3 regions of the Pectobacterium actinidiae genome follow, and region 1 is predicted to be linked to each of the others. Evidence: predicted binding sites of a transcription regulator. Region 1 holds the regulator's gene; each other region holds the start of a gene.
The links. Region 1 encodes PurR, which represses purine synthesis genes. Its sites were predicted from a motif close to CANGCAAACGTTTGCNTG; they were not measured.
Positions count from the first base shown of each region.

Region 2: a site for PurR is predicted at 2,497-2,514, ahead of KKH3_RS16470 (nucleoside-specific channel-forming protein Tsx). Genes of this name have one in related genera too.
Region 3: a site for PurR is predicted at 3,954-3,971, ahead of purL (phosphoribosylformylglycinamidine synthase). Genes of this name have one in related genera too.

Region 1 covers NZ_JRMH01000001.1:2,572,686-2,582,588, forward strand. The annotation lists gene KKH3_RS10900 (outer membrane lipoprotein) at 293-760, shown strand; gene slyA (transcriptional regulator SlyA) at 892-1,329, opposite strand; gene KKH3_RS21725 (DUF1289 domain-containing protein) at 1,558-1,797, opposite strand; gene gloA (lactoylglutathione lyase) at 2,087-2,494, shown strand; gene rnt (ribonuclease T) at 2,642-3,313, shown strand; gene KKH3_RS10920 (Grx4 family monothiol glutaredoxin) at 3,416-3,766, opposite strand; gene KKH3_RS10925 (C40 family peptidase) at 4,109-4,957, shown strand; gene cydH (cytochrome bd-I oxidase subunit CydH) at 5,127-5,216, opposite strand; gene purR (HTH-type transcriptional repressor PurR) at 5,606-6,631, shown strand; gene cfa (cyclopropane fatty acyl phospholipid synthase) at 6,978-8,129, shown strand; gene KKH3_RS10940 (riboflavin synthase) at 8,191-8,826, opposite strand; gene KKH3_RS10945 (MATE family efflux transporter) at 9,073-9,903, shown strand, end outside.
Region 2 covers NZ_JRMH01000001.1:3,820,848-3,830,750, reverse strand. The annotation lists gene ppdD (prepilin peptidase-dependent pilin) at 1-158, opposite strand, end outside; gene nadC (carboxylating nicotinate-nucleotide diphosphorylase) at 476-1,366, opposite strand; gene KKH3_RS16470 (nucleoside-specific channel-forming protein Tsx) at 1,512-2,372, opposite strand; gene ampD (1,6-anhydro-N-acetylmuramyl-L-alanine amidase AmpD) at 2,789-3,361, shown strand; gene ampE (beta-lactamase regulator AmpE) at 3,361-4,215, shown strand; gene KKH3_RS16455 (amino acid permease) at 4,294-5,652, opposite strand; gene pdhR (pyruvate dehydrogenase complex transcriptional repressor PdhR) at 6,334-7,098, shown strand; gene aceE (pyruvate dehydrogenase (acetyl-transferring), homodimeric type) at 7,241-9,903, shown strand, end outside.
Region 3 covers NZ_JRMH01000001.1:3,296,268-3,306,170, forward strand. The annotation lists gene purL (phosphoribosylformylglycinamidine synthase) at 1-3,857, opposite strand, end outside; gene mltF (membrane-bound lytic murein transglycosylase MltF) at 4,074-5,582, shown strand; gene tadA (tRNA adenosine(34) deaminase TadA) at 5,600-6,115, opposite strand; gene yfhb (phosphatidylglycerophosphatase C) at 6,206-6,844, opposite strand; gene murQ (N-acetylmuramic acid 6-phosphate etherase) at 6,876-7,802, opposite strand; gene lapG (cysteine protease LapG) at 7,955-8,644, shown strand; gene lapD (cyclic di-GMP receptor LapD) at 8,654-9,903, shown strand, end outside.

The DNA.
Region 1 (9,903 bases):
GAGAATAAAAGTAGCACGTTAACACGCTGAATTATTAAATTTTTTACGTTTTTGCCACACGGGTTAGGTTTTAACCAAATGTGGGTTTTTGATAATATTTGCTACAAAAAAAGCCCTTTCTCGTACTATTTACTTCTCTGTTTATACGCAATTTAAGCGCACTATTATATTCTGCAAAAAAGAGTAAAAAGAGTGGCATGCTACACTGAGCCAGACCATAATTTATTGGTATAACACTGCGTCGGCCGAGGCTGAGCCAGCCCGACATATTCGCTATTAAGGAGTTTGTATTATGATGAAGCGTTTGCTTGTGGTTACTCTTGCTGGTATCACGCTGGCTGGTTGTGCTAATACCAGTACGCTTTCAGGTGACGTTTACAGCGCATCCGAAGCTAAACAGGTGCAGACCGTAACCTACGGTACGATTGTTTCTATGCGTCCGGTTCAAATTCAGGCGGGAGAAGATTCTAACGTGATCGGTGCACTGGGCGGTGCTGTTCTGGGCGGTTTCTTGGGCAACACTATTGGCGGCGGTTCCGGCCGTAGCCTGGCGACCGCAGCTGGCGCAGTAGCGGGTGGCGTAGCCGGCCAAAGCGCTACGGGTGCGATGAACCGCACACAGGGCGTAGAATTGGAAATTCGTCGTGATGACGGCAGTACCATTATGGTGGTACAGAAACAAGGCGATACGAAATTCAGCGCAGGCCAACGCGTTGCCATGGCCAGCAATGGCCGCAGTATCACCGTTTCTCCACGCTAATGCTGTGTGACGATCGCCACGCACTGCGGCGATCGTCACAACGAATAATCAATTCCCGGAATAAATAACCAATAATTAATACTGGTGATATTGCCGGGATTTAATTCTCCCTCTGCGTAACCCAAATTTAGCTACGCTTGATTTTCATGTAATGCCAATATATTTTTCTCAAGACGTGAAACCAGCAGCGCTAATTCATCAACCTGCTCCGGCGTAATACCAAATAATACTTCACTACGTGTATGGCTAATTACACCATTGACTGCCTGTATGATTGGCTCTGCTGATTCAGTCAGCATAATACGTTTTGCCCGACGATCGTGCGCACAAACGTGGCGAGTGATTAACCCTTTTTCCTCAAGTTGATCCAGTGTTCGGACTAATGAGGGTTGCTCAATACCTATCGCTTTGGCGAGTTGAATCTGCGACTGCCCAGGGGGTAGATGGTATATGTTATGCAACGTGACCCAATGCGTCTGAGTCAGTTCAAGTGGTTTTAATCGATGATCGACCAGCGCACGCCATACGCGCACCAGACGGGCTAAATCAGATCCTAATGGCAATTCCATCACCTCTCCTTATTGTTAGCACGCTAAGTTATATCCCTGGATTGCAATCAACTCTGATTTATAAGAATAAAAAATGACTTTATTGTTGTAAAAATAGCTCCATCTTAGAATGGATTCTATCAAATAAAAGTCTTTTAAAAATGATCTCAGGCTTATTTTATTCAATCGAACGCTCCTGCGTTGCTTAAACAAAATTTCACGTAAATAGATCATCTAAGACAAGATAACTTAAAACAACGATGGCTGACGGGACTCTGCTGGTGTATCGGATTTCTCTGAACGCTGTGACCGTCTCATTCTCTGCCGACACAAACGCAGCACATCCTGTTTCTGCGCATCACTCATTTGGCCCCAACTAAAGCGCTCATTACGACTGCGAAAGCAACCGCGACAATATCCGCCTTCATCCGTCTGACAAATACCACGGCATGGATTAGGGACTACAAAGAGTTCAAGTTGCTCTGGCACAACACCTCCTGCGACAACTCTATTTATTGAAGCCCTGTTCTTTACCGCTGGCAAGCCCAAACGGACAGTCATAATGAAAATAATTAGGTAACCATTGTAATAACTGACGATTTTTTTACACGCCAAGCCGTCTAAAAGTGACCCAACGCGCTATTTATCCCTCCTGATAGTACGTTTTAACACAAACCTCACCGTAGTGTCGCATTTTTAGCATCATCCCAACAGTTTGGACTCGGTAGAGCCACAACGCTATACTTCCCTTTTTGTTGCACTTTTTAACGAGGACACTATGCGCTTACTTCATACCATGCTGCGTGTTGGCGATTTACAACGTTCTATCGATTTCTATACCCAAATCCTGGGCATGCGCGTACTGCGCACCAGCGAGAATACCGAATACAAATACACGTTGGCCTTCGTCGGTTATACCGAAGAGAGCGAAGGTGCGGTTATCGAACTGACCTACAACTGGGGCGTCGACAGTTATGATTTGGGCAACGCCTATGGTCATATCGCATTGGGCGTTGACGATGTTGCCGCAACCTGTGAGCGTATCCGTAAAGCGGGCGGCAATGTAACGCGCGAAGCAGGTCCGGTCAAAGGCGGTACGACTGTGATCGCGTTCATCGAAGATCCAGATGGTTATAAGATCGAATTGATCGAAAATGCCCACGCGGGTAACGGCATCGGTCACTAATCCCATGCATTCTACAGGTGCGGCATCAGCACCTGTTCCCCCTCTTCTTCTGCCATCACTGCGGTTTGAAACAACAACGGGCATGCTGCATCTCCAGTCAAAATTTGCAATAATGCGCGCTGCGTTTTGCTAACAATTAAGAGAAAAATGGCTGATAAAAGTGATCTGAATGCCCTGAGCGGCCGTTTTCGTGGGTTTTACCCGGTAGTGATTGATGTTGAAACCGCCGGATTTAATGCGAAAACCGATGCCTTGCTGGAAGTTGCAGCGGTAACATTAAAAATGGATCAAGACGGTTGGTTACAGCCAGATGAAACGCTGCATTTTCATGTCGAACCCTTCGAAGGCGCGATTCTGGAACCCGCCGCACTGGCGTTTAACGGTATTGACCCCACCAACCCCCTGCGTGGCGCAGTGAGCGAATATGATGCGCTGCATGAAATTTTCAAAGTCGTGCGTAAAGGGATCAAAGATCAGGGTTGCAACCGCGCGATTATCGTGGCGCATAACGCCACATTCGATCATAGCTTTATGGCAGCAGCAGCGGAACGCTGTAGCCTGAAACGTAATCCGTTCCATCCTTTCGCCACTTTCGATACCGCCGCTCTCAGCGGGCTGGTGTTAGGCCAAACGGTTCTGGCTAAAGCCTGTATTACCGCCGGTATTGCGTTTGACTCCAGCCAGGCGCACTCTGCGCTGTATGACACCAATCAGACAGCATTACTGTTCTGCGAGTTGGTTAATCGCTGGAAACGTCTGGGCGGCTGGCCGCTAGCACTGGAAGAAAGTTCTCTGGAAGACGCGTCAGCCGAAGACTGAAAAGATTGAGATCAAAAAACGGGTGCCATAAAGCACCCGTTGGAAGGATTTACGCTCGCATCGTAACAACATTTGACATCGTCATTACGCCAGAAGAAAGCCTTACTCTTGATCGGCCTGCTGCGCTTTGTATTTGTCTGCCGTTTCTTTGATCAGCGGTTGCAGTTCACCGCGCTGAAACATTTCCATCACGATATCACAACCGCCAATCAGCTCGCCGTCAACCCACAGCTGCGGGAATGTCGGCCAATTCGCGTATTTCGGTAGCTCAGCGCGAATGTCTGGGTTCTGCAAAATATCAACATACGCAAAACGTTCGCCACAGGCAGACAGCGCCTGAACAGTCTGTGCGGAAAAGCCGCAGCTTGGCAATTTCGGGGAACCTTTCATGTACAGCAGAATCGGGTTTTCAGCAATTTGGCGCTGAATTTTTTCAATTGTCGGTGTCGTCATCTTCTTGCTTCCTTAATTCTATAGGATGGCTAACGTCCAAAACGCTAACCATGAGCCGCCGTCAGAGATGCTACGACAGCGACATTGACTCAGTGATATTGTACCGATGCCACTAGCCACAAAAAAACGCCATTTTTTGTAAGGTTATTTTTTTCCTGAAAGCATTCATCATTGATGAAATCAACGTCAGAAAACGCTGATAAATCAATCGAAAAAATAACTATTAACGTTTTTTCACTATTCTGTATGAATAAAGAGGCCATGCCCACTTTTTTATAACACCGTTTTCAGGAATACTGTGGGGATTGAGCGAGTTAAGGATTATGTTCGGTCACTTTTATTATGCGCTTATTTATTACTCTTTTTATATTATTTTTCAGTAATCTATCCCTGAACGTGGTTCAGGCTGCGCCGTCTACCCCGCATTCTGCGCCGAAGAAAAGCGCCGTGGCAGAAACGAATAAGAAAAGCCGTCAAACAAAGGGTAATGCTAAATCACCGACGCCGATCAAAAGCAAAAAACCAGAACCTACCGCAGTCAGCAATAAAACCCAATCCCGTACCGCGAGCAAAGCGACAGAAAAAAAGCCGTCACGGACGCAAAGTAGTACACCTGCGCTAGTGAAAAAAAATCTTAAAAAGCTGAAGTCTGAAGAGAAACAAACAACCGCACAAACCAGAGTCAAAACCGGTCTGAAGAAGACCGCACTCAAGGGTAAGGCAGATAAAAATCCGTCGCTGACAGAAAAAGGAATGGCGTTAAGCGCTGCGCATAAAAAGCGCTATCAGCATGCCAAAACAACGGCAATGAATAAGTTGATGAGCCAGATAGGCAAGCCTTACCACTGGGGCGGTTCATCTCCCTTTACTGGGTTCGACTGTAGCGGACTGGTTTATTACGCCTACAAAGATGTCGTTAAAATCCAAATTCCACGCACCGCAAACGAAATGTATCACCTGCGCGACGCCGCTCCGATTAAAAAGAGCGAGCTGGAAAGTGGCGATTTGGTCTTTTTCCGCATCAATAATCGTGGCGCGGCCGATCACGTCGGAGTTTATCTGGGGGAAGGGAAATTCATTCAGTCGCCGCGTACAGGCTCAGATATTCGTATCAGCAAGTTGAGTGAAGATTATTGGCAGGAGCACTACGTTGGCGCGCGTCGTGTAGTGACACCGCAAACCATTCGTTAAGAACAGATTATATCTCTTGTATACCCTAAATAATTCGAGTTTCAGGACAAAACGTTAACGTTTTGAACAACGCCAACGCACATGCAACTTGAAGTATGGCGGGTATAAAAGCGATTCAGACACGTTTATGGCATCATCAACGTGTCTGAATATCTAACCAGTCGTTTGGTTAGTTCAGCACCGCTGTAAAACTAAACACGATGATCACCGCCAACGAACCAATAGTTGTCAGCAAAGACATCTTCAGATCTGTATCCATAAATGACTCCTTATTAACGAACAAATTTTATCTGAAAGCTTCATCTGAAAAGACACAACCCTGCACAGCCGAGCGCGTTTAGGTAGTTAAAGCCACAAATAATAGGGTTATTACGATTCTTTCATAATTCTAGCGAAAAATCTCGGACGAATGCATCACTAATAGTATAAATTAGCCCTTCCACTTTCATGATAAATCGGACACAATCCGCTGTTTATGAAAGCGCTGCGTATCAGTCGAAAAACGTCAACCCAGATCCCTTCGGTATAACATTCGGCATTCTCCTTCTGAAATCCTGTTTTTTAGCTTAGAAGAAGAACATTAAACGTAGGCAAACGATTAACAATATACTTACGTCTATAACAGGTAAGTTCAGGAGTCATTTTTAGATGGCAACGATTAAAGATGTGGCAAAGCGTGCTGGCGTTTCTACCACAACCGTATCGCACGTGATCAATAAAACACGTTTCGTCGCCGAAGAGACTAAGGCAGCCGTCAGGGCAGCAATCAAAGAATTGCACTATTCACCCAGCGCCGTCGCCCGCAGCCTCAAAGTTAATCACACTAAATCTATCGGCTTGCTGGCCACCTCCAGCGAAGCCCCCTATTTCGCCGAGATCATTGAAGCCGTTGAAAACAGCTGCTATGCCAAAGGCTACACGCTGGTGCTGTGTAATTCGCATAACGACATCGGCAAGCAGCGCGCCTACCTTTCCATGCTGGCGCAAAAACGTGTCGACGGCCTGTTGGTGATGTGCGCCGAGTACCCACCAGAACTATTGTCGATGTTGGAAGATTATCGCAGCATTCCGATGGTCGTTATGGACTGGGGACAAATGCACAGCGATTTTACCGATACGATTATCGATAACGCCTTTGAAGGTGGTTATATGGCAGGTCGCTACCTGATCGAACGCGGCCATCGTGATATCGGTGCCATCCCCGGCACTCAAGAACGCAATACCGGCAGCGGACGCTACCTCGGTTTTTTAAAAGCACTGAAGGAAGCCGACATTTCCGTGCGCGACGAATGGGTGGTTCGGGGCGATTTTGAACCGGAGTCCGGCTATAAAGCCATGCATCAGATTCTCGCACAGAAACAGCGGCCAACCGCCGTATTCTGCGGCGGCGATATTATGGCGATGGGTGCTATCTGTGCGGCTGACGAACTGGGTCTGCGCGTACCGCAGGATATTTCGGTGATCGGTTATGACAACGTGCGCCACGCACGCTTCTTTACACCTGCGCTGACCACCATCCACCAGCCAAAGGAGCGTCTGGGCCAGTCCGCGTTCTCTATGCTCTTGGATCGCATAACCAGTAAACGGGAAGATGCGCACGTCATTGAAGTACACCCGACGCTGATTGAACGTCGTTCAGTGGCAGATGGCCCTTACCTCGACTATCGCCGCTAACCGCAGCCATTCTATACAGACGATTTTCTTATCCCTGCCAGCTTTCCCTCTCTGCTTCAGCCAGCTTTCTTGTAGGCTGGCTGAAGCCGTTCTAATTCTATACCCTAAATAATCGAGTTGCATGACAACACGCTAGCGTTTTGCACAACGTCAAAGCGTTGGCCCTTTAGGGCGAGGCTCATGAATGAGCCGAGTAACGGACGTAGCCGACGTACATGCGGCTTGAAGTATGACGGGTATAATACCGTGTTTCATTTTCTCTGGTGACAGCCGATACCCCGGCTGCGATAAGTGTTTTCCAGGTCTGTTTACGATACTTTTATCTAAGAAAAGTTAAGGAGACACGATGAGTTCACCTTATACAGAAGAATGGGATGAGGAGACCGCCCCCTGGTTCCACATCGTACAGGACATGTTGGCTAGCGCGGATATCACCATCAACGGTACCCGTCCTTTTGATATCCAGGTGATCAACCCCGGTTTTTTTAAGCGCGTTCTGCAAGAAGGATCGTTGGGGTTGGGAGAAAGCTACATGGATGGATGGTGGGAATGTGAACAGCTGGATATGTTCTCCCATCGCGTCCTGCGTGCGGATCTGGAAGCGAAACTCCCCCGCCGATTGCACGATCTTACGCGAGTCGCCCTCTCCCGTATCACGAATTTGCAGTCCCGTCGACGCGCTCAGATTGTCGGTAAAGCGCATTACGATTTAGGTAATGACCTGTTTACCCTGATGCTGGATCCCTACATGCAGTACTCCTGCGCTTACTGGAAACAGGCACAAACGCTGGAACAGGCGCAGGAAGACAAACTCGCCATGATTTGCGAAAAACTCCAGTTAACATCAGGGATGACGCTGCTGGATATCGGCTGCGGTTGGGGCGGGCTTGCGGAGTTTGCAGCCCGGCACTATGGCGTATCAGTTTACGGCATCACGATTTCAAAGGAGCAGCAAATGCTGGCACAGCAGCGCTGTCAGAATCTGGACGTCACCATTGAACGACAGGATTATCGCGATCTCAATCGGCAATTTGATCGTATCGTGTCAGTTGGCATGTTTGAACACGTCGGGCCACGCAACTATGACAATTACTTTCGCATCGTGCGGCGTAATCTAAAGCCTAATGGGCTGTTTCTCTTACATACCATCGGAGCCAATAAGACCGACCCATACCTCGATCCCTGGACTCATAAATACATTTTCCCCAACGGCTGTATTCCCTCCATACGGCACATTGCGCAGGCGAGTGAGCCTTACATGGTGATGGAGGATTGGCACAATTTCGGCACCGATTACGATCGCACATTAATGGCATGGCATGCACGTTTTCAGCAAGGCTGGCCGCAGCTTTCCCCACGCTACCCTGCCCGCTTCCGCCGAATGTTCAGTTACTATCTTAACCTTTGCGCGGGAGCCTTCAGAGCGAGAACGCTCCAACTCTGGCAAGTCGTGTTTAGCCTGGAGGGCGTCGAAGGAGGATTGCGTGTTGCACGCTGACAGGAAAGAAAAACCGGACGATGCGGTTCGTCCGGTTTACAAGAATATGCAGTGCAGGATATCAGCCTTCGTTGGCGAGATCGCTCGCCTGCTTGCTAGCCAACACACGCTCGACCGTATCCACCACGGCCTGTGTCTGCGGGTCGATTTCAATATTGATACGATTCCCCAGACGTTTCTGGCCCAGAGTTGTGCGATTCAGCGTTTCTGGGATTAAATGCACGCAGAAGCGCCCGCGAGTGACTTCCCCCACCGTCAGGCTGATACCATCAATCCCAACGAAGCCTTTATGCAGTACGTATTTCATCAGTGCTTCATCTGCCAGACGGAACCAAATCTGATGGTTATTCTCTGAAACCTGAATCTTAACCACTTCCGCCGTACACATGATGTGGCCCGACATGACGTGTCCACCGATCTCATCACCGAATTTTGCGGCTCGCTCAATATTTACGACATCGCCCTCATGAATATCGCCCAGATTCGTTAACCGCAGCGTTTCCTTCATGAGATCAAAACTGACACGATCGCCGTCAATAGCGGTTACCGTCAGGCAGCAGCCATTGTGTGCCACGGAGGCTCCGGGCACGAGCCCTGGCAGTAGCTCGGGTGGGAGTTGGACAATATGCGTGCGAAAATTGGATTTTTCTTCAATCGACACCACCGGCGCGGTGCCCTGAACAATACCGGTAAACATGCGGTTTGCCTCTTAAAACCAAAAAAATGACTCAGTGCAGTGTGCCCGATATTGCGCGGAAAACCAAACCGGAATGCCGTATACCCGATTGCTGTCTAAATCGTAACGTAACAAAAAGAATATATTTTCTTCCATGCTGGTTTACTTTCGTTAAGCCGTTACAATAATGCACTCTTTATCCCAGTCTGTTTTTCATATCTGAGTCATTTATCCTGCTATTACGTTAGTCATTCAAGGAAGGTATCCGTGCAACAGTATCTGACAGAAGCGCGTAAATTATCGGTGCTTGCTGTTCCTGTCATTATTGCGCAAGTGTCCCAAACGTCGATGGGTGTGGTTGACACCGTCATGGCCGGTGCGTACAGCGCCACCGATATGGCCGCCGTCGCGGTGGGAACCTCAATCTGGCTACCCGCCATTCTTTTTGGTCATGGCCTGCTACTGGCGTTAACGCCCGTTGTCGCACAGCTCAACGGTTCCGGCCGTCGCGATCGTATTTCTCATCAGGTGCGACAGTCCTTTTTCCTCGCGGCCATCATTTCGGTGCTGACGATGCTGGTGCTGTATCAGGGAGAATACGCCATTAACCTGATGAGCGACGGTTCGCCTGAACTGGCTGCGAAAGCCATCGGCTATCTACACGCGTTGCTGTGGGGCGTACCTGGTTATCTGTTCTATCAGGTTTTGCGCTGCCAGTGTGAAGGGCTGTCCAAAACCTACCCCGGCATGATGATTGGATTCATCGGGCTGTTAATCAACATCCCGATTAACTACATATTTATCCACGGTAAATTTGGTCTGCCCGAATTGGGCGGCGTAGGTTGCGGCGTCGCCACCGCGTCGGTTTACTGGATCATGATGCTGCTGATGATGCTCTATACCCGACGAGCCTCCTGGTTACGCGATATCCGTCTTCATCGCCCGGCATTCCGGCCAGATTTTACCGTGCTGAAGCGCCTGTTTGGTCTCGGTTTGCCCATCGCACTGGCTCTGCTTTTTGAAGTCACGCTGTTTGCCGTTGTTGCTCTACTGGTGTTACCGCTGGGTGTTGTCGATGTCGCCGGTCACCAAATTGCC
Region 2 (9,903 bases), 1.2 Mb from region 1:
ACTGGCGTTTTATAAGACACCATCGTTTGCAGCATGTCCGTCAGCGCTGCTTTTTGCAGATAGCCTTGATAAGCCGGTACGCCAATAGCGCTGAGGATGGCGATGATCGCAATGACGATCATCAGCTCAATCAGCGTAAATCCTTGTTGTTTTGTCATGTTGATTTCCCTGTTGTTGCATATAAATTTTGTGGCGCATAAATGTTGCGTTACATAAATCCCTACGGATGGCTGGCAGCATAGAAAAGCGTATGAAGGCTGACGAGCAGGGAAAAGCGAAATAGGAAAGCGTCACGACATGTTTTTAGATATTTGCAGAGGATTGAAAGTTTTTTGCGAGTAGAGACGCAATTTCACGCTGTCGGGGCAGGATGTTCGTGTGGGATTGTCAGTCTATGGCGTTACGATGGTGTGCGAGAGGATGAGAGGTGTACGAGGTGCGTAATAGCACCTCGCAGGTAGAAATAGAGGAACGGTTAGACGAAGCGCATGGATAAATCCAGTGCCTGTACGTGCTTGGTTAACGCCCCGACTGAGATATAGTCCACGCCAGTTTCCGCATAGCCACGCAGCGTGTCGAGAGTGACATTGCCGGAGATTTCCAGCAGCGCATGGCCTTGTGCTACAGCAACGGCTTCTCGGATGTTATCGAGACTGAAATTATCCAGCATGATGATATCTGCGCCCGCTTCCAGCGCCTGATGTAACTCATCCAGCGATTCGACTTCAACTTCTACCGGAACATCGCTGCGTAAAGACTGCGCTTTTTCTACCGCATTTTTGATTGAGCCTGCGGCGATGATGTGGTTTTCCTTGATCAGGAAGGCGTCGGATAAACCGAGTCTGTGGTTGTCTCCGCCACCGCATGATACGGCGTATTTCAGTGCGGTTCTTAGCCCCGGTAGCGTCTTGCGCGTATCCAGCAGCCGAGTGCGCGTTCCCTGCAATACGGCAACATAACGGCTGACTTCGGTGGCGACGCCGGACAGCGTTTGCAGGAAATTCAGCGCAGTGCGTTCGCCCGTCAGGAGCTGTTTGGCTGGGCCTGTGATATCACACAGCGTTTGGTTGGGCGTGATGGCGTCGCCATCGGTAACGTGCCAGACGATCGTTGTCGTGCCGCCTAATTGAGAAAAGACTTCCTCAAGCCAGCGCGTGCCGCAGAATATACCCGCTTCGCGCGTGATAATGCGGGCGCTGACGGTCTCGTTGTCGGGTAGCAGAAGGGCGGTAATATCTTGATTAGCATCGACGATGCTGCCTAAATCTTCACGTAAGGCCAGTTGCACGCTAGCGGGGATATCTTGTGCAATACGAGCGAGTAAAGCTTTTTGGCGTTGTTCCTGACTGTAGCGACGCGTTGACATGACAAAACTCCGAAGGGGGATTCGGAGGTCTATGCTACCTTGTTTATATCGGGACATCCAGAATGAATAGTTATTATAATTCAATCCGTTACTGTTATTTACTTTCCGGCGAGCGATCTCCGATCGCCGGAAAGGGGATGCGATTTTAGAAGTTATAACCAACGACCAGGTAGTAGCCCCAGCCGGTAGATTTCACTTCAAACGGACCTTTGCCGAAATTGAGTTCTGCGCCATCAGCCCATTGGCCGCCGTTGTGGAAATAACGCGCAACGAAAGAGTAGTGCCAGTGGTCGTAGCCCAGCGCCAGAATATGGCTGGAGGCAATGGAGTTGTTAGTGCGGCTTGCATTCGATTTATCACGCAGTTCTGAGCCAAAGTCGAAATTGGTGAAGCTGATATACGAGACGTTGCCGCCCAGCATTGAGCCCAGTGGGTAAGAATATTTCACCTTTACACGGTAGCCATCCCACTCGTTTTCGTTCGCTGCGCCGTAGTTCTGCCATTGGTATTTGGCATAGCCGTTCACTGACAGGGACAGATCGGTGCCGGTATCAATATCAGTACCTAAGCCCATGTACCACGTGCTTTGGCGTGAACCGCTGTTGCGACCCTGATCGTAGATAACGTTATTGGCGATGTACCACTCTTTAAACGGGCCAAAACTGAGGTCAGCGCCCGTCAGCTTATCAATAGAGAAGCGTGGTTCGATCTCGACAAACAGCGGAGATCCTTTGTCCCAAATGCCACGGCTGTCGGGATCGCCACCAAAAAATTTAGGTGCATCGGCATAGCCGTAGAAATCGAACCAGTCTTTACGTGCAAACGCTTCGTATTCGAGGTAGGTGGTGCTGTTCAGTTGCGGTCCGAAACGGGTGTGGGCACTGCCGACGACGTTAATGCTCTGATGCCACCAGTCGGACAGGTATTCGGCTTTATTGCTGTCGGCAAGTGCAGGCATTGAGCATGACAGTGCAAGCAAGGCGCCTACAGCGAAAGTTTTTTTCATGTTAAGTACCATAGTGTTAGACGTTATGTACGTCGTACGTAAGACCGCAAAATAAGTTTTGGTAATATCTAAAAAAATCAGAAGATAATTTTGTCATGTATTTTAAGTAAAAATAGACGCAATGCACGAAAACGATTGCCTATTGTTGCGTCATTACATTTGTAATGTGACTTTTATCACATAATGATGTGGGAGATTTCACCTTACTAAAAAGGTATCGGATTGCATTCAGGCAGGGAAACGGCAGGAATATCACAAAACAAACGGTAAAATCTATTGATGCCCAGTTGAATAGATAGCATGACGTGAAACATGGTATCTTGGATACAAGGATTTTTGGCTACATGGTTTTTACGCCTGAAATTGATTTTTCGCCTGATTCAGCCGGCAAACGATACGATGCGAGGTTATCGCCGATGCTTTTGGAAAATGGCTGGTTATCCGACATTACACACACGCCTTCACCGCATTATGATGGCCGCCCGAATAATGAGGTGCCTTCCCTACTGGTGATCCACAATATTAGTTTGCCGCCCGGTGAGTTTGGCGGTCCCTATATTGACCAACTGTTTACGGCTACTTTGGATCCCTCGGTGCATCCCTATTTCGCCGATATTTCTCATTTACGCGTCGCGGCGCACTGTCTGATTCGCCGCGACGGGCAAACTACGCAGTATGTGTCTTTCGATCAGCGCGCCTGGCATGCTGGCGTTTCGGAGTTTGAAGGCCGGGAACGTTGTAATGATTTTTCTATCGGCATTGAGCTGGAAGGGACGGATACGCTGCCTTTTACCACAGAGCAATATCATTCTTTGGCTGCGATTACACGCCTGTTAATGCAGGCCTATCCCATTACGCCGTCGCGCATTACCGGACACAGCGACATCGCTCCGGGTCGTAAAACCGACCCCGGCCCGGCATTTGACTGGGACGGCTATCATCATCTGCTACAAGAAAACTGGACAGAGAACAAAGGGAGCCTGGATTAATGACGCTGTTTACACTGTTGCTTACGCTGGCATGGGAGCGCTTGTTCAAACAGGGCGAGCACTGGCAGATCGATCATCGGCTTGAGGTCGTGTTCCGGCACATGCCGTCTCCGTCTTTGTTGCAAACGCTGTTCCTCACGCTGTGTAGCATGGGCGTGGTGGCGGGCCTGCTGTGTCTCACAAGCGGCATTCTGTTTGGCCTGATTTCTCTTTTGCTGTGGATTATCATTAGCCTGATGTGCATTGGTGCGGGTGAAATCCGCCAGCACTATCGGCGCTATTTGCAGGCGGCACAGCGCGGCGAAGCCGATGCGAGTCGGGAAATGGCGGCAGAACTGGCGCTGATTCACGGTCTGCCCGTTGGCACAGGCGAAAGTGAGCAGTTGAAAGAGCTGCAAAACGCGCTGCTGTGGATAAATTTCCGCTTTTATTTAGCTCCGCTGTTCTGGTTCATCGCTGCCGGGCCATATGGGCCGATTGCGCTGACGGGGTATGCGTTTTTACGCGCCAGACAGACCTGGCTTGCCCGCCACCACACTCCGCTGGAGCGTGCACAATCAGGTGTTGATAGCTTATTGCATTGGCTTGACTGGATCCCTGCACGTTTAGCCGGTGCCGCATACGCCTTGCTGGGACACGGCGAAAAAGCGCTGCCAGCCTGGTTTGCCTCGCTGGGGGATTCCCGAAGCTCGCAATACTGGGTGTTAACGCAGTTGGCTCAGTTTTCTCTGGCGCGTGAATCCCATATCGAGCCTGTAGAGACGCCCAAAGCTGCTGTGACGCTGGCGAAAAAGGTGACGCTGGTGCTGGTGGTGGTGGTCGCACTCCTGACAATATATGGAGCGTTGGTTTGATGTTTCCCCCTTAGCCTGATGTGAAAATGGCCGACAGGGTCGGCCATTGAATCGAGGAAACACGGTTAACGCTGAGGCTTACTTCGCCTGATTTTTCTTTTTGATAAAGTATCCCACGCCCAGAATAACCAGCCAGACCGGAATCAGCATGACGGAAATTTGAATGCCCGGCGTCAGGAACATGATGACCAGTATACCCGCCAGGAACAGCAGGCAGAGGTAGTTACCCAGCGGATAAAGCAGCGCTTTAAACTTGGTCACCGTCCCTTCTTTGTCCTTTTGCGCACGGAATTTCAGGTGCGCCAGACTGATCATCGCCCAGTTAATCACGAGAGCAGACACGACCAGCGCCATCAATAGCTCGAACGCTTTGCCGGGAATGAGATAGTTGATCAGCACGCACAGTGCCGTTGCCAGCGCGGAGATGCCGATAGCAACAACGGGAACGCCACGGCCATCAACAGTTTTCAGTACTTTCGGCCCGTTACCCTGTTTCGCCAGACCGAACAGCATGCGGCTGTTGCAATAAACACAGCTGTTATAAACGGACAGCGCAGCGGTCAATACCACGATATTCAGCACCGTCGCCACGACGTTACTGTTCAGTTCATGGAAGATCATGACAAACGGGCTACCGCCTTCCACAACCTTGCCCCACGGGTACAGTGACAGCAGGATAGCGAGTGAACCGATATAGAAAATCAGGATACGGTAGATAACCTGATTGGTTGCACGTGGAATGCTTTTCTCTGGGTCATCCGCTTCTGCTGCGGTAATCCCCACCAGTTCCAGCCCGCCAAATGAGAACATGATAACGGCCATCGCCATCACCAGACCAAGCACGCCATTCGGGAAGAATCCGCCCTGCGCCCACAGGTTGGTCACGGTTGCTTCCGGCCCGCCCGTACCGCTGAGCAGCAGCCAGCCGCCGAAGACGATCATGCCAATAATCGCGGCGACTTTGATGATGGCAAACCAGAATTCCATCTCACCGTAGACTTTGACGTTCGCCAGATTGATGGCGTTAATCAGCAGGAAGAAGACAGCGGCGGACACCCAGGTCGGAATGTCTGGCCACCAGTACTGGACATAAATCCCCACAGCGCTGAGCTCGGCCATGGCGACCAGCACATACAGCACCCAGTAGTTCCATCCCGATGCAAAGCCCGCGAAATCGCCCCAGTATTTATAAGCAAAGTGGCTGAACGATCCGGCTACCGGTTCTTCGACCACCATCTCGCCCAGTTGGCGCATAATGAGAAACGCGATCAGCCCGCCAATTGCATAGCCTAACAGGACCGATGGCCCGGCCATTTTGATTGTCTGCGCAATACCAAGAAAGAGGCCAGTACCTACCGCGCCACCCAAGGCAATCAACTGAATATGACGGTTTTTCAAACCACGCTTTAGCGTGCCGTCCGTGTGTTGATTATCCATCAAATTTAACCCTCTGCCAGTGCAAGTAAAAAACACGGTGTGAACGAACACGCGTATTAGTGACTATACGTTTGTGTAATTTTATTTTTACGGGTTGGTGTTTCTTAAAATAAGAAAGCCGCTACCGTTTGGCAGAGAATAGTGATAAGTACGCCAGATTGCACTGATTTCTTATAATCTGATAATTAAAAACTATCGCCACATCAAAAATTTTACCTCTCCCTGATTAAGAACCTGATAACAAGAAATTGAGAGATGATTTTTAGGGGGGAAGGGAACTTGCTACCCCTTTAGGTTTACTCCTTTTTATTATCTCTTTATCCCCGCTGTAAAATGGTGTTTACCACGATAGAGATCTGCGAGTAATTACGCTTTCCTTGTGAGAATAAAAAACCTGATTTTTTGAATTAAAATTCACTATTTTCGTATTTAAACGGTTCAGCAACGCCTGCTTTACGTTTCAAAAAAGTTAAAATATAGACAGAGGGGATTAATGGTCATACCACAGGCGGGCTATCACTTTGCCGCAGGTTTCTCGTGCATTTGTTAAAATCTGGTGGGATTGGTGATTTAGCTCAAGGTCCTTATGGACAGAAGGTGAATACTTTGTTACTTTAGCGTCACGTTTTTTAAATTGGTATTACCAATTGACTCCGCGCCATTCGCAGAGAAGAATTCACTATGGCATACAGCAAGATCCGTCAGCCCAAACTGTCAGATGTGATTGAACAGCAGCTGGAGTTTCTGATTCTTGAGGGAACCTTGCGCCCCGGCGAGAAGCTCCCACCGGAGCGCGAACTGGCAAAACAGTTCGATGTTTCCCGCCCTTCTCTGAGAGAAGCCATTCAACGCCTGGAAGCCAAAGGTCTCCTTTTGCGCCGTCAGGGTGGTGGTACCTTCGTTCAAGCCAATCTATGGCAAAGCGTCAGCGATCCGCTGGCAGAATTACTGAGCACACATCCCGAATCACAGTTCGATCTTCTGGAAACGCGTCATGCGCTGGAAGGCATTGCTGCCTACTATGCTGCGTTGCGTGGCACAGAGTCGGATCTGCAACGTATCCGTGATTGTCATGCCGTGATTGAGAAGGCGAGGGAAGCGGGCGATCTGGACGCTGAGTCAGAAGCCGTTATGCAGTATCAGGTTGCTGTAACAGAAGCCACGCATAATGTGGTGTTGCTGCATTTGGTGCGTTGTATGGGGCCAATGCTCGAACAGAACGTGAGGCAGAATTTTGAGTTGCTTTATTTGAGCCGCGAAGTGTTGGCTCAGGTTAGCATTCATCGCGCCAGCATTTTTGAGGCGATTGTTGCCCGTGAGCCGGAAAAGGCGCGCGAAGCATCACACCGTCATCTGGCGTTTATTGAGGAAGTATTGCTGGATCTTAACCGGGAACATAGTCGGCGCGAGAGATCGCTGCGTCGGCTCCAGCAACGCAGGGATTGAGCACCCGCACTTTGGGGCTCTGAATGCGGTAATGACGACGATGAGCCTGTCTTCCTGCGTTTTTCTTAGGGTGAAACCTAAGTCAGAATGCAGGAAGACAGGCTCCAATAAACTAACTGATTAGAGAAGATAAGGAATAACCATGTCAGATCGTTTAAATAATGACGTGGATCCGATCGAAACCCGCGACTGGCTGCAGGCGATCGAATCGGTCATCCGTGAAGAGGGTGTTGAGCGCGCTCAGTTCCTGATAGATCAGGTTCTGAGTGAAGCCCGTAAAGGCGGCGTAAGTGTTGTTGCTGGTTTGGCGGCGCGTCAATACGTCAACACCATCGCAGTGGAAGACGAGCCGGAATACCCTGGTAATCTGGATCTGGAACGTCGTATTCGCTCAGCAATCCGCTGGAACGCGATCATGACGGTACTGCGCGCTTCTAAAAAAGATCTGGATCTGGGCGGCCACATGGCTTCTTTCCAGTCTTCCGCCACTTTCTACGAAGTGTGCTTTAACCACTTCTTCCGTGCTCGCACTGCGCAGGACGGCGGAGACCTGGTCTACTTCCAGGGCCATATTTCTCCGGGCGTTTACGCTCGTGCCTTCCTTGAAGGCCGCCTGACTGAAGATCAGATGAACAACTTCCGTCAGGAAGTTCACGGTAACGGTCTGTCTTCTTATCCGCACCCTAAACTGATGCCGGACTTCTGGCAGTTCCCGACCGTTTCTATGGGTCTGGGCCCAATCGGTGCCATCTACCAGGCTAAATTCCTGAAGTATCTGGAAAATCGTGGTCTGAAAGATACGTCTAAGCAAACCGTTTATGCCTTCCTGGGCGACGGTGAAATGGACGAGCCAGAATCCAAAGGCGCGATCACTATCGCGACCCGTGAAAAACTGGACAACCTGGTCTTCGTTATCAACTGTAACCTGCAACGTCTGGATGGTCCGGTTACGGGTAATGGTAAGATCATCAATGAGCTGGAAGGTATCTTCAGCGGCGCTGGCTGGGACGTGATCAAAGTCATGTGGGGCGACCGTTGGGACGAACTGCTGCGTAACGATACCAGCGGTAAACTGATCCAACTGATGGACGAAACCGTCGACGGCGACTACCAGACTTTCAAATCCAAAAACGGTGCCTATGTGCGTGAGCACTTCTTCGGTAAATACCCGGAGACGGCTGCACTGGTTAAAGACTGGAGCGACGATCAGATTTGGTCACTGAACCGTGGTGGTCACGATCCGAAGAAAGTCTACGCTGCACTGAAAAAAGCGCAGGACACCAAAGGTAAACCAACCGTTATTCTGGCGCATACCATTAAAGGTTATGGTATGGGCGACGCGGCTGAAGGTAAGAACATCGCTCACCAGGTTAAGAAAGTTAACATGGATGGCGTGCGTTACTTCCGCGACCGCTTCAACGTGCCGGTGTCGGATGACGACATCGAAAAACTGCCTTACATCACTTTCGATAAAGATTCTGCAGAGTACAAATACCTGCACGAACGCCGTCAGGCGCTGGGTGGCTACCTGCCATCTCGTCAGCCGAACTTTGATGAGAAGCTGGACCTGCCAACGCTGGAAGATTTCAGCACGCTGCTCGAAGAGCAGAACAAAGAAATCTCTACCACTATCGCGTTTGTACGTGCCCTGAACGTGATGCTGAAGAACCAATCTATCAAAGATCGTCTGGTTCCGATCATCGCCGACGAAGCGCGTACCTTCGGTATGGAAGGTCTGTTCCGCCAGATCGGTATTTATAGTCCGAAAGGCCAGCAGTACATCCCGCAGGACCGTGAGCAGGTTGCCTACTACAAAGAAGACCAGAAAGGTCAGATTCTGCAGGAAGGTATCAACGAGCTGGGCGCAGGTTCTTCCTGGCTGGCAGCGGCAACGTCTTACAGCACCAACAACCTGCCGATGATTCCGTTCTACATCTACTATTCCATGTTCGGTTTCCAACGTATCGGCGACCTGTGCTGGGCAGCGGGTGACCAACAGGCGCGTGGCTTCCTGATCGGTGGGACTTCAGGCCGTACGACGCTGAACGGCGAAGGTCTGCAACACGAAGATGGTCACAGCCACATTCAGTCTCTGACTATCCCGAACTGTATTTCTTACGATCCGGCATTTGCCTACGAAGTGGCTGTCATCATGCATGACGGTCTGCACCGCATGTATGGCGACGCGCAAGAAAACATTTACTACTACATCACCACGCTGAACGAAAACTACCACATGCCTGCGATGCCGCAGGGTGCGGAAGAAGGTATCCGTAAAGGTATCTACAAGCTGGAAACGGTTGAGGGTAGCAAAGGTAAAGTGCAGCTGCTGGGCTCAGGTTCTATCCTGCGTCACGTACGTGAAGCGGCTCAGATTCTGGCGACAGACTACGGCATCGGTTCTGACGTATTCAGCGTAACGTCCTTCACTGAACTGGCTCGTGATGGTCAGGATTGTGAGCGTTGGAACATGCTGCATCCGACCGAAGCGCCACGCGTCCCTTACGTAGCTCAGGTATTGAGCGATGCGCCAGCGGTTGCATCTACTGACTACATGAAGCTGTTTGCTGAGCAAATTCGTAACTTCGTCCCTGCTAGCGATTACCGCGTACTGGGTACTGACGGTTTCGGTCGTTCTGACAGCCGTGAGAACCTGCGTCACCACTTCGAAGTGGATGCGTCTTACGTCGTGGTTGCTGCTCTGGGTGAACTGGCTAAACGCGGTGAAATCGATAAGAAAGTGGTTGCAGATGCCATCACTAAATTCAACATCGATGCAGATAAAGTTAACCCGCGTCTGGCATA
Region 3 (9,903 bases), 720 kb from region 1:
ATACGCATCCACGGACCATCCTCGCCCCACTCTTCTGGGTGCCAAGAGTTACTGACGGTACGGAACACACGCTCAGGGTGCGGCATCATGACGGTTGCCCGACCGCTGGTGCTGGTCACTGCCGTAATACCGTTTGGCGAGCCATTCGGGTTAGCCGGATAGTTCTCGGCTACCTGACCGTAGTGGTTGATATAACGCAGCGCCACCAGACCGTATTCTTCAATCGCCGCCAAATGCGCATCGTCGCGGACTTCAACCTGCCCTTCGCCGTGTGAAACGGCAATCGGCATGCGCGATCCTGCCATGTCATTCATGAACAGAGACGGGCTTTTCTCCACTTCGACCAGACTGAAGCGCGCTTCAAAGCGATCGGATTTATTGCGGACAAAACGCGGCCAGAGATCGGCACCAGGAATCAGTTCACGTAGGTTCGACATCATCTGACAGCCGTTACACACGCCCAGCGCCAGCGTCTGTGGACGCAAGAAGAATTCCGCGAATTCATCACGCACGCGAGAGTTGAACAGAATGGATTTAGCCCAGCCTTCACCCGCACCCAGCACATCACCATAAGAGAAACCGCCACACGCCACCAGCGCCTGGAAATCCTGCAAGTTACGGCGATTTGCTAGCAGGTCACTCATATGGATGTCGATGGCATCAAAGCCCGCACGGTGGAACGCCGCTGCCATTTCTACATGAGAGTTCACACCCTGCTCACGCAGGACCGCCACTTTAGGGCGGACATTTTTAGCAATATAAGGCGCGGCGATATCTTCCTGCGGATCGAAGGTCAGCGACACGTTCAGGCCAGGGTCGTTATCATCCTGTCTGGCGATATGTTCCTGATCGGCACACTGCGGGTTATCACGCAGGCGCTGCATCTGCCAGCTGGTTTCAGCCCACCAGCGACGCAGCGTTGAACGGCTTTCCTGATAGATCGCTTCTGCACCCTGATTGATGGTGAAACGCGTTCCTTCTTCAGCATGACCGAGGTAGTGCACGCAGTCTGCCAAACCATGCATCGCCAGAACCGCTTCCACTTCCGCACGACGGGCAGCAGGAATCTGAATGACTGCGCCAAGTTCTTCGTTAAACAGCGTCGCCAGCGTATCCTCACCCTGAGACGCGATATCAACTGTCACGCCACAGTGTCCGGCAAACGCCATCTCAGCCAGCGTAACCAACAGACCACCGTCTGAACGGTCGTGGTAGGCCAGAAGCGCTTTGTCCGCGACCAGCTGTTGCATGGCATTAAAGAAGCCTGCCAGTTGCTCTGGACTATGAACATCTGCCGTCTTACGACCCAACTGGCGGTAAACCTGCGCCAGCGCCGTCGCGCCCAGTGCTTTATTGCCTGCACCCAGATCGATCAGCAACAGTGCATTATCCTGTCCGGTACGCAGCTGTGGCGTTACCGTGTTACGCACGTCTTCCACGCGAGCAAACGCAGAGATCACCAGCGACATCGGCGAGGTTACCGCGCGATCTTCGCCCTCTTCCTGCCAGCGGGTTTTCATCGACATGGAGTCTTTACCCACTGGGATCGTCAGACCCAGCGCCGGGCATAGTTCCTCACCCACGGCTTTCACCGCATCGTACAGTCCGGCGTCTTCGCCCGGGTGGCCTGCTGCCGCCATCCAGTTAGCAGACAGCTTCACGCGAGTCAGCGGGCCAATATGCGTGGCCGCAATGTTCGTCAGCGCCTCACCCACGGCCAAACGTGCGGAGGCCGCAAAGTTACGCAGCGCAACGGGCGCACGTTCACCGATAGACATCGCCTCGCCGTAATAGCTATCAAGGCTGGCGGTGGTCACCGCACAGTCAGCCACCGGCACCTGCCACGGGCCGACCATCTGATCGCGTGCCACCATACCGGTAACAGAGCGGTCACCAATGGTGATCAGGAAGGTTTTTTCAGCGACAACAGGCAAATGCAGCACGCGCTCAACCGCTTCAGCCAGGTAGATTTCATCACGCTGTAGCGGCGTGCCTTCTACCTGCTTGCGCTCAACGTCACGCAGCATCTTCGGCGTTTTGCCCAGCAGCACATCCAGCGGTAAGTCGATAGGCTGGTTGTTGAAGTGACGATCGTTCATCGTCAGATGCAGTTCTTCCGTCGCTTCACCAATCACCGCATAAGGGGCTCGTTCGCGGCGGCAAATTTCATCAAACTGTGCCAGCTGTTCTGGCGCAACAGCCAGAACGTAGCGCTCCTGCGATTCGTTACACCAGACTTCCAACGGGCTCATGCCCGGCTCATCGTTCAGAATATCGCGCAGTTCAAAGCGACCACCACGACCACCGTCGCTCACCAGCTCTGGCATTGCGTTGGACAGACCACCTGCACCAACATCATGGATAAATAAGATCGGGTTGGCTTCACCCAATTGCCAGCAGCGGTCGATCACTTCCTGACAGCGACGTTCCATTTCCGGGTTATCACGCTGTACAGAAGCAAAATCCAGATCCGCATCGGACTGACCCGATGCCATAGAAGAGGCTGCCCCGCCGCCCAGACCAATATTCATCGACGGCCCGCCCAGTACAATCAGTTTGGCCCCGACGCTAATTTCGCCTTTTTTGACGTGATCGGCGCGAATGTTACCAATGCCGCCCGCCAGCATGATCGGTTTATGGTAGCCGCGCACCTCTGTGCCGTTGTGGCTATCGATACGCTCTTCATAAGTACGGAAATAGCCCGTCAGTGCAGGACGGCCGAATTCGTTGTTGAATGCCGCGCCGCCCAGTGGGCCTTCGGTCATGATATCCAACGCGCTGACAATACGCTCTGGCTTGCCGAACTCTTCTTCTTCCCACGGCTGAATAAAGCCTGGAATGCGCAGGTTCGATACGGAGAAGCCGACCAGACCCGCTTTCGGTTTGGAGCCACGACCTGTCGCGCCTTCGTCACGGATTTCACCGCCGGATCCTGTTGCTGCGCCCGGCCACGGTGAAATGGCGGTTGGGTGGTTATGCGTTTCAACCTTCATCAGGATATGGGCATCTTCCTGATGGTAATCATATTGTCCGTTGGTATCGGTGTAAAAACGGCCGACGGCGGAGCCTTCCATGACGGCGGCATTATCTTTATAGGCGGAGAGAACGTGATCGGGCGTGTGTTCAAAGGTGTTCTTGATCATTTTGAACAGTGACTTCGGCTGAGTGACGCCGTCAATCACCCAATCCGCGTTGAAAATCTTGTGCCGACAGTGCTCAGAGTTCGCCTGTGCGAACATATACAGTTCAATATCGGTTGGGTTACGACCCAGTTTGGTGAAGGCTTCCAGCAGATAATCAATTTCATCGTCTGCCAATGCCAGCCCCAGACGGACGTTCGCCTCTTCCAGCGCCTGACGCCCTTGCAACAGAATTTCGATGCGCTTGAAAGGTGCAGGTTGATGATGAGAGAACAGCGCTTCGGCCTGTTTCAGGTCGCTAAATACGCTTTCCATCATCCGGTCATGCAGCAGTGCCCCCAGTTGCTGCCACTGTTCATCGCTCAGCGTAGGCGCATGAATATAGAAAGCCAGACCGCGTTCCAGACGCAGCACTTTGCTTAACCCACAGTTATGGGCGATATCCGTTGCTTTGGAAGACCACGGTGAAATCGTGCCGGGACGCGGCGTGACCAGTAACAGATGGCCTTGCGGCTCGTGCTCCGCGAGAGAAGGACCATACTTCAGCAAACGTGTCAGTTTGGCCTGTTCATCGTTGTTCAGCGGGGCGCTGACATCGGCGAAATGTACGTATTCAGCATAGATATCGCTGACCGGCAAAACGTGCTCTTTGCAGCGGACCAGCAATTTATTAATACGAAAAGCCGATAAAGCAGGTGAACCACGCAGTATTTCCATAATCTAAAGTTCTCTCGTCTTCGATGCACTGGCTGCGATACAGCCATTGGGCACAACAGGGGGGAAACGCGCATATTATAGAGAATCCTTCCCTCGGACGAAACCGTTTGCGTGGCGATAATTTCACTTCGCGTCCGACGAATGATTAATCGGTGACCAAATCAATAAAAGTTGCACACTGGCGGTTTGTTAAGCAAAATGCCCCCACTCTGGGAAATGACGTATAAAAAAACTGCCGTTACAGACAGCCTGGCCACACGGCCACCGAGAGATAACTATTTGAAGCCTTTAAAATTAAATTATTTTTTCATCGGGATTATCACGTTACTGCTGGCGTTAGCGCTATGGCCTAGTATTCCCTGGCGCAGTAGCCAGGATGTACAGCTCAGGCAGATCCTCTCACGCGGTGAGTTGCGTATCAGCACGGTCAACTCACCGCTGACTTATGCAATGAGCAACGGATCCCCAACAGGTCTGGACTATGAACTGGCAAAACGGTTCGCCGATTACCTCGGCGTAAAGCTGGTGGTTTCGTCACGCAAAAATCTTGACGAGCTGTTCGACGATCTGGACAGTGATGATGCAGACCTGCTGGCTGCCGGACTGATCTACAACCGCGAGCGTCTGGAACGTTTCCGCGCCGGCCCAACCTACTATTCCATTTCACAGCAGATAGTGTACCGCCTTGGTTCACCTCGCCCAAAAACGCTGGATAAGCTGCAAGGCCGCCTCGTCGTAACGTCGGGTTCTGCCCACGCCGCTACCTTGCGCGATCTAAAAGCAGAAAAATATCCGCAGCTAAACTGGGAGTCGGCTTCCGATCAGAGCACGCAGGACTTACTGAAGCAGGTTGCCGACGGCAAACTGGACTATACGCTGGGTGATTCGGTCACCATTGGCTTAATGCAGCGAATTCATCCGCAGCTCGCCGTCGCCTTCGATCTCAGCGATGAAGAACCTGTTACCTGGTATATGCGACGTTCACACGATGATAGCCTGTCCGCCGCGCTGCTGGATTTCTTCAGCCAGATTGTCGAAGACGGTACGCTCGCACGTCTGGAGGAGAAGTATCTCGGCCATGTTGGCGAATTTGACTATGTCGATACCACCACGTTCCTGAGCGCGATTGATGAAACACTGCCGGACCTGCGCCCGCTGTTTGAAAAATATGCCACCGATATCGACTGGAAGCTGCTGGCCGCTATCTCCTATCAGGAATCACACTGGAACCCGCTGGCGACCTCCCCTACCGGCGTGCGCGGGCTGATGATGCTCACGCGTAACACGGCAGAAAGCCTGAACGTCACCGATCGGGTCGACCCGGAGCAAAGCATTCGCGGCGGCGCGCAATATATGTCGCATATGATGCAGAAAATGCCGGACACTATCCCAGAAGATGAAAAAATCTGGTTTGCGCTGGCGTCCTACAACATGGGGTACGCCCATCTGCTTGATGCGCGTAAATTGACAGAAAAACAGAAGGGAAACCCCGACAGTTGGGTTGATGTGAAAATGCGCCTGCCGATGCTGAGCCAGAAACGCTATTACACGCAAACCACCTACGGCTACGCGCGCGGACATGAAGCCTATAACTACGTGGAAAACATTCGGCGTTATATGGTGAGTCTGGAAGGTTACCTGATAGAAAAAGAAGCCAAAGCGCAGCAGCAAACCCAGATCGCACAAGGCTATCCGGCGGTTCCGTTCAGCAAAGTACCGGAATAAACCTGCATAAAACGCCGCTACTCCTGCGCGGCGTTTTTTTCATTTTTTTCTGCCGCCCGACGGGCTTTATGCTGCTCACGTCGCAGCCGAAAGAATGCGCTGAGCGTTGCGGAGCATTCATCCGCCAGAATGCCGGATTCAATCATGATCTGATGATTCATGCCGGGGTGTCGCAGAATGTCCACCAGCGACCCCGCCGCCCCCGTTTTCTCATCTGACGCACCGTAAACCAAACGGCCAATACGGCTGTGTATCATCGCGCCCGCACACATGATGCATGGCTCCAGCGTGACATACAGCGTTGTCTCCAGTAGACGGTAGTTCTGCAACACCAGCCCTCCCTGCCGTAACGCCATAATCTCAGCGTGCGCGGTAGGATCGTGATGCCCAATCGGCCGGTTCCACCCTTCGCCGATCGCCTCGTTATCCAGCACCAGCACCGCGCCAACTGGCACCTCACCTTCATCTTGAGCACGCTGAGCCAGCGTCAATGCATGGCGCATCCAGTATTCATCATTACGCGGGCTACTCACGTTTCCTCACTTAGAACCTATCTCATTAAGGCTATTTTACTTGCCATTTTGGCGGCGCATTATACCTATATGGATGGCGTATTGAAGGCGTTACTCCAACTGTTGCAGGCTGCCTTCGGGCGTCACGCGCCAGCGATGCTCACAGAAATAGAGCAGCGGATTGTCTTGCTTACTGTCGCTATAGCCGCTGTAGAGTTTGAGCGGCGCGCCCAAACGCTGCTCCATCTGCGTCACTTTTTCATGTCCCAGACAGCGCAGCGTTAATACCCAGCCGCCATAGCGGCGTGTAATCTGGCTTCCCATCAGGCGCACGCCGGGCAGAAAAGGCGAATCATGATAGACCTGTTCCACCAGCCGCTGCGGCGACCCAGTCACCAGCCAGACCTGTGCCTCGCTGTCTTCAAGATAGGTTTTCAGCCGCTGCTGAACCTGCGGAAACGGAATGACATCATGACGAAACTCGCCGACAAACTGCTTTTCCAGTTGAACCAGCTCATCTTCATCACGCCCAAACGTAATCGCCCATAGCAGCCAGCTCATCGGCCATCGAGCCGCGCGACCACGAATCAATAACCCCAGCCCGATAATCGGTAATAGCGGGATAACCAGAACAAGATTTAACGGCAACCGACGAAGTAAAAAACGCAAAAAGCTGCCAAACATGTCCTGCTGATGCAACGTGCCATCCAGATCAAAAAAAACAATGCGTTGCTCTCGCTTATCACTCAAAACGTTTCTCCCGACTTACACCAAGATAATCTTATCCGCCAATTAGCGCCTCACGCAGATAACCGTTGTGTTGTTTCAGACGCTCACGCGCCGCTCCCACGTCAATATTAGCCAGAAGCATCAAAATTGCAGGCTTAACCTCATTATCCGCCTGTACCAGCGCCTGCTGCGCTTGCTCCCGATCAGCCCCCGTTGCTTCAACGACGATGCGGCAAGCCCGGTCCAACAGCTTCACGTTGGTTGCCTTCACATCAACCATCAAATTCTGGTACACCTTCCCCAGCTTAACCATTGCGCCGGTAGAAATCATATTTAGGACCAATTTTTGCGCCGTTCCTGACTTCAACCGCGTCGAGCCAGTTAACGCTTCCGGGCCAACCACGGGAGAAATCGCCACCTGTGCTTCTTGTGCAATGGGCGAATGCGGATTGCAGGAGATCGCCGCCGTCCGGCAGCCAACGTTGTGCGCATAGCGTAAAGCGCCAATCACATACGGCGTTCGGCCTGATGCCGCAAGGCCGACAACCATATCCACAGCGGTTAAATTCAGCGCTTTTAGGTCCGCCTCACCGAGTGCGGGATCGTCTTCCGCCCCTTCAACCGCCTTCAGCAGTGCGCCCGGCCCACCAGCAATCAGGCCGATAACCAGCCCGTGCGGTACGCCAAACGTCGGCGGGCACTCTGAGGCATCCAGCACCCCCAAACGGCCGCTGGTTCCCGCCCCCAGATAGATCAGCCGTCCGCCTTCCTGCAACGACGCCGCAGCCAGATCGACAGCCTCGACAATCGCGGGTAAAACCAGCGCAATGGCTTCAGGCACTTTCCGATCTTCCTGATTAAACGCATGCATCATTTCCAGCGTAGAGAGCTGATCCAGCGCCATCGTGGCCGGATTCCGAGTTTCGGAAACCAGCGTCCCTAAATTAAGGTTCTTTCCATCCATCACATCTGAACGCATTCAGCTACCTCATGCTTTATATCAGCGCGCTATACGCTTATGACAAACAATCATTTTCACCACTATACTGCTTTTGAGACCTAGGAAAGTACGCTATTCTGCATCGAATTCACGCTCCACATTCATCTCGCAAGGTAAACAGAGAAACCTCAGTGCTGCTCCCCGGGTTCAGACTCTCCAGTTACAGGCTTTTCTTTATTAGCTGTCTGCTGTTTCTGCTGGCGGGTTCCCTACGTGCGGACTGGGATTTTATTACCATTAATCAGCGGACCGAGCAGCTTTATGGCCCGGCAACGCCCGATGCCCGCCGCCGAATAGATGAATGGCAGACGCTGTTAGTCAATTCCCGTAATAAAGAAGAAAAGGCTCTGCTGAGCAGCGTGAATCAATTTTTCAATGACCGTATGCTGTTTCGCGATGATATTGTTGTCTGGAATCAGGAAGATTACTGGGCTACACCGATTGAAGCACTGCGTAAAGGTGCCGGGGACTGCGAGGATTATGCGCTCGCCAAGTATTTTACGCTGCGCCATTTAGGCGTTTCGGCGGATAAATTACGTATTACTTATGTTAAAGCCCTACGTCTGAATAAAGCACATATGGTGCTAACCTATTATCCCACGCCGACCTCGATTCCACTGGTGCTGGATAATCTGACCGACAAGATCCAACCTGCGACAGAGCGCAATGATTTAGTGCCGGTGTATGCCTTTAATGGCGGTGGCCTCTGGTTGCCGGGCGCGAGCGGCAGCAACAAACGTGTCGGTGACAGTAAGCGACTTTCACGCTGGCAGGATGTCTTAACCAAAATGCGTGCCGAAGGGTTTTCAATTGAGGAGTAAGGGTAGGCTATGTCTCTATACAAACAATTACTGATAGCCATCTGCCTGTTTGTGCTAATTATTTTCAGCGGGAGTTTCTTCGTCAGCCTGGAAAATTCGCGTGAACAGTACAATAACCAGCTTCACTCTCACGCGCAGGATGCCGCGACCGCATTGGGGCTTTCCCTGACGCCGAACATCGATGACCCGGCGATGGTAGAGCTGATGGTCAGCTCAATTTTCGACAGCGGCTATTTTTCCAGTATTCGCGTGCGGGATTTAAAAACCGGCAACGTCACGTTGGAACGCACCGCATCGCCAGATATCCCTGACGTGCCGCGCTGGTTTGTTCAGTTAGTGAACCTGCAACCCGGCGCGGGCGAAGCCATCGTGATGCGCGGCTGGGAACAGGCGGCAAAAGTCGAAGTTGTCAGCCATCCGATGTTCGCGGTGACTCGACTGTGGCGCAGCAGTACGGCCTCTTTCCTGTGGCTGCTCGGCTGTGGCACGCTGGGCGTGTTCCTCGGTGCACTGTTCCTGCGCCGCCAGCTACGCCCGCTCGATTATATCGTCGACCAGTCGCTGGCGATTACCCGTCGTGAATTCCTTAGCCAGCCAGATTTACCCAATACGCCCGAATTTCGCCGCGTCGCGCAGGCGATGAACCTGATGGTCAGCAAGCTCAAAACGCTGTTCGAAGAGGAAGCGGAGCGAAGCGAGCGCCTACGTCAGGAAGCCTATCAGGATCCTCAGACTGGATTGAATAACCGCCGCGCGTTTGACATGCAGTTCAACGACAAACTGGCCGATGAAGAAACCGCGCCCGGCTTTCTTATCATGATTCGCGTGCAGGATCTGGCGGGAATGAACCAGCGGTTGGGCGGTCAGCGTACCGATGCGCTATTAGCCTCCGTCGGGCATATCCTGCGTAAAACGCAAAAGCAGCATACGAATGCTGAGAGCCTTCTGGCACGTATCCGTGGCGGAGAATTTGCGCTGTTCTGCCCAGGGCTGGTCGATAAAGAAGCCTATGCGCTGATTGGCGAACTGACGCGCAACATTGAAACGTTGCATCTGACAGGCGAAACCGATGTCTCCCCTGTCGCCCAATTCGGCATGGTGCCTTTCCGACCCGGAGACACCGCGCAATCCCTGTTTATTCAGGGCGATCAGGCGCTCACGAGAGCCGAAAGCGATACCGATACCAGCGCGCCTCACGAGATTCCATCCGTCAGTACCGAACAGCTCGAAACCGATCGCCATAGGTGGTTTAACCTGCT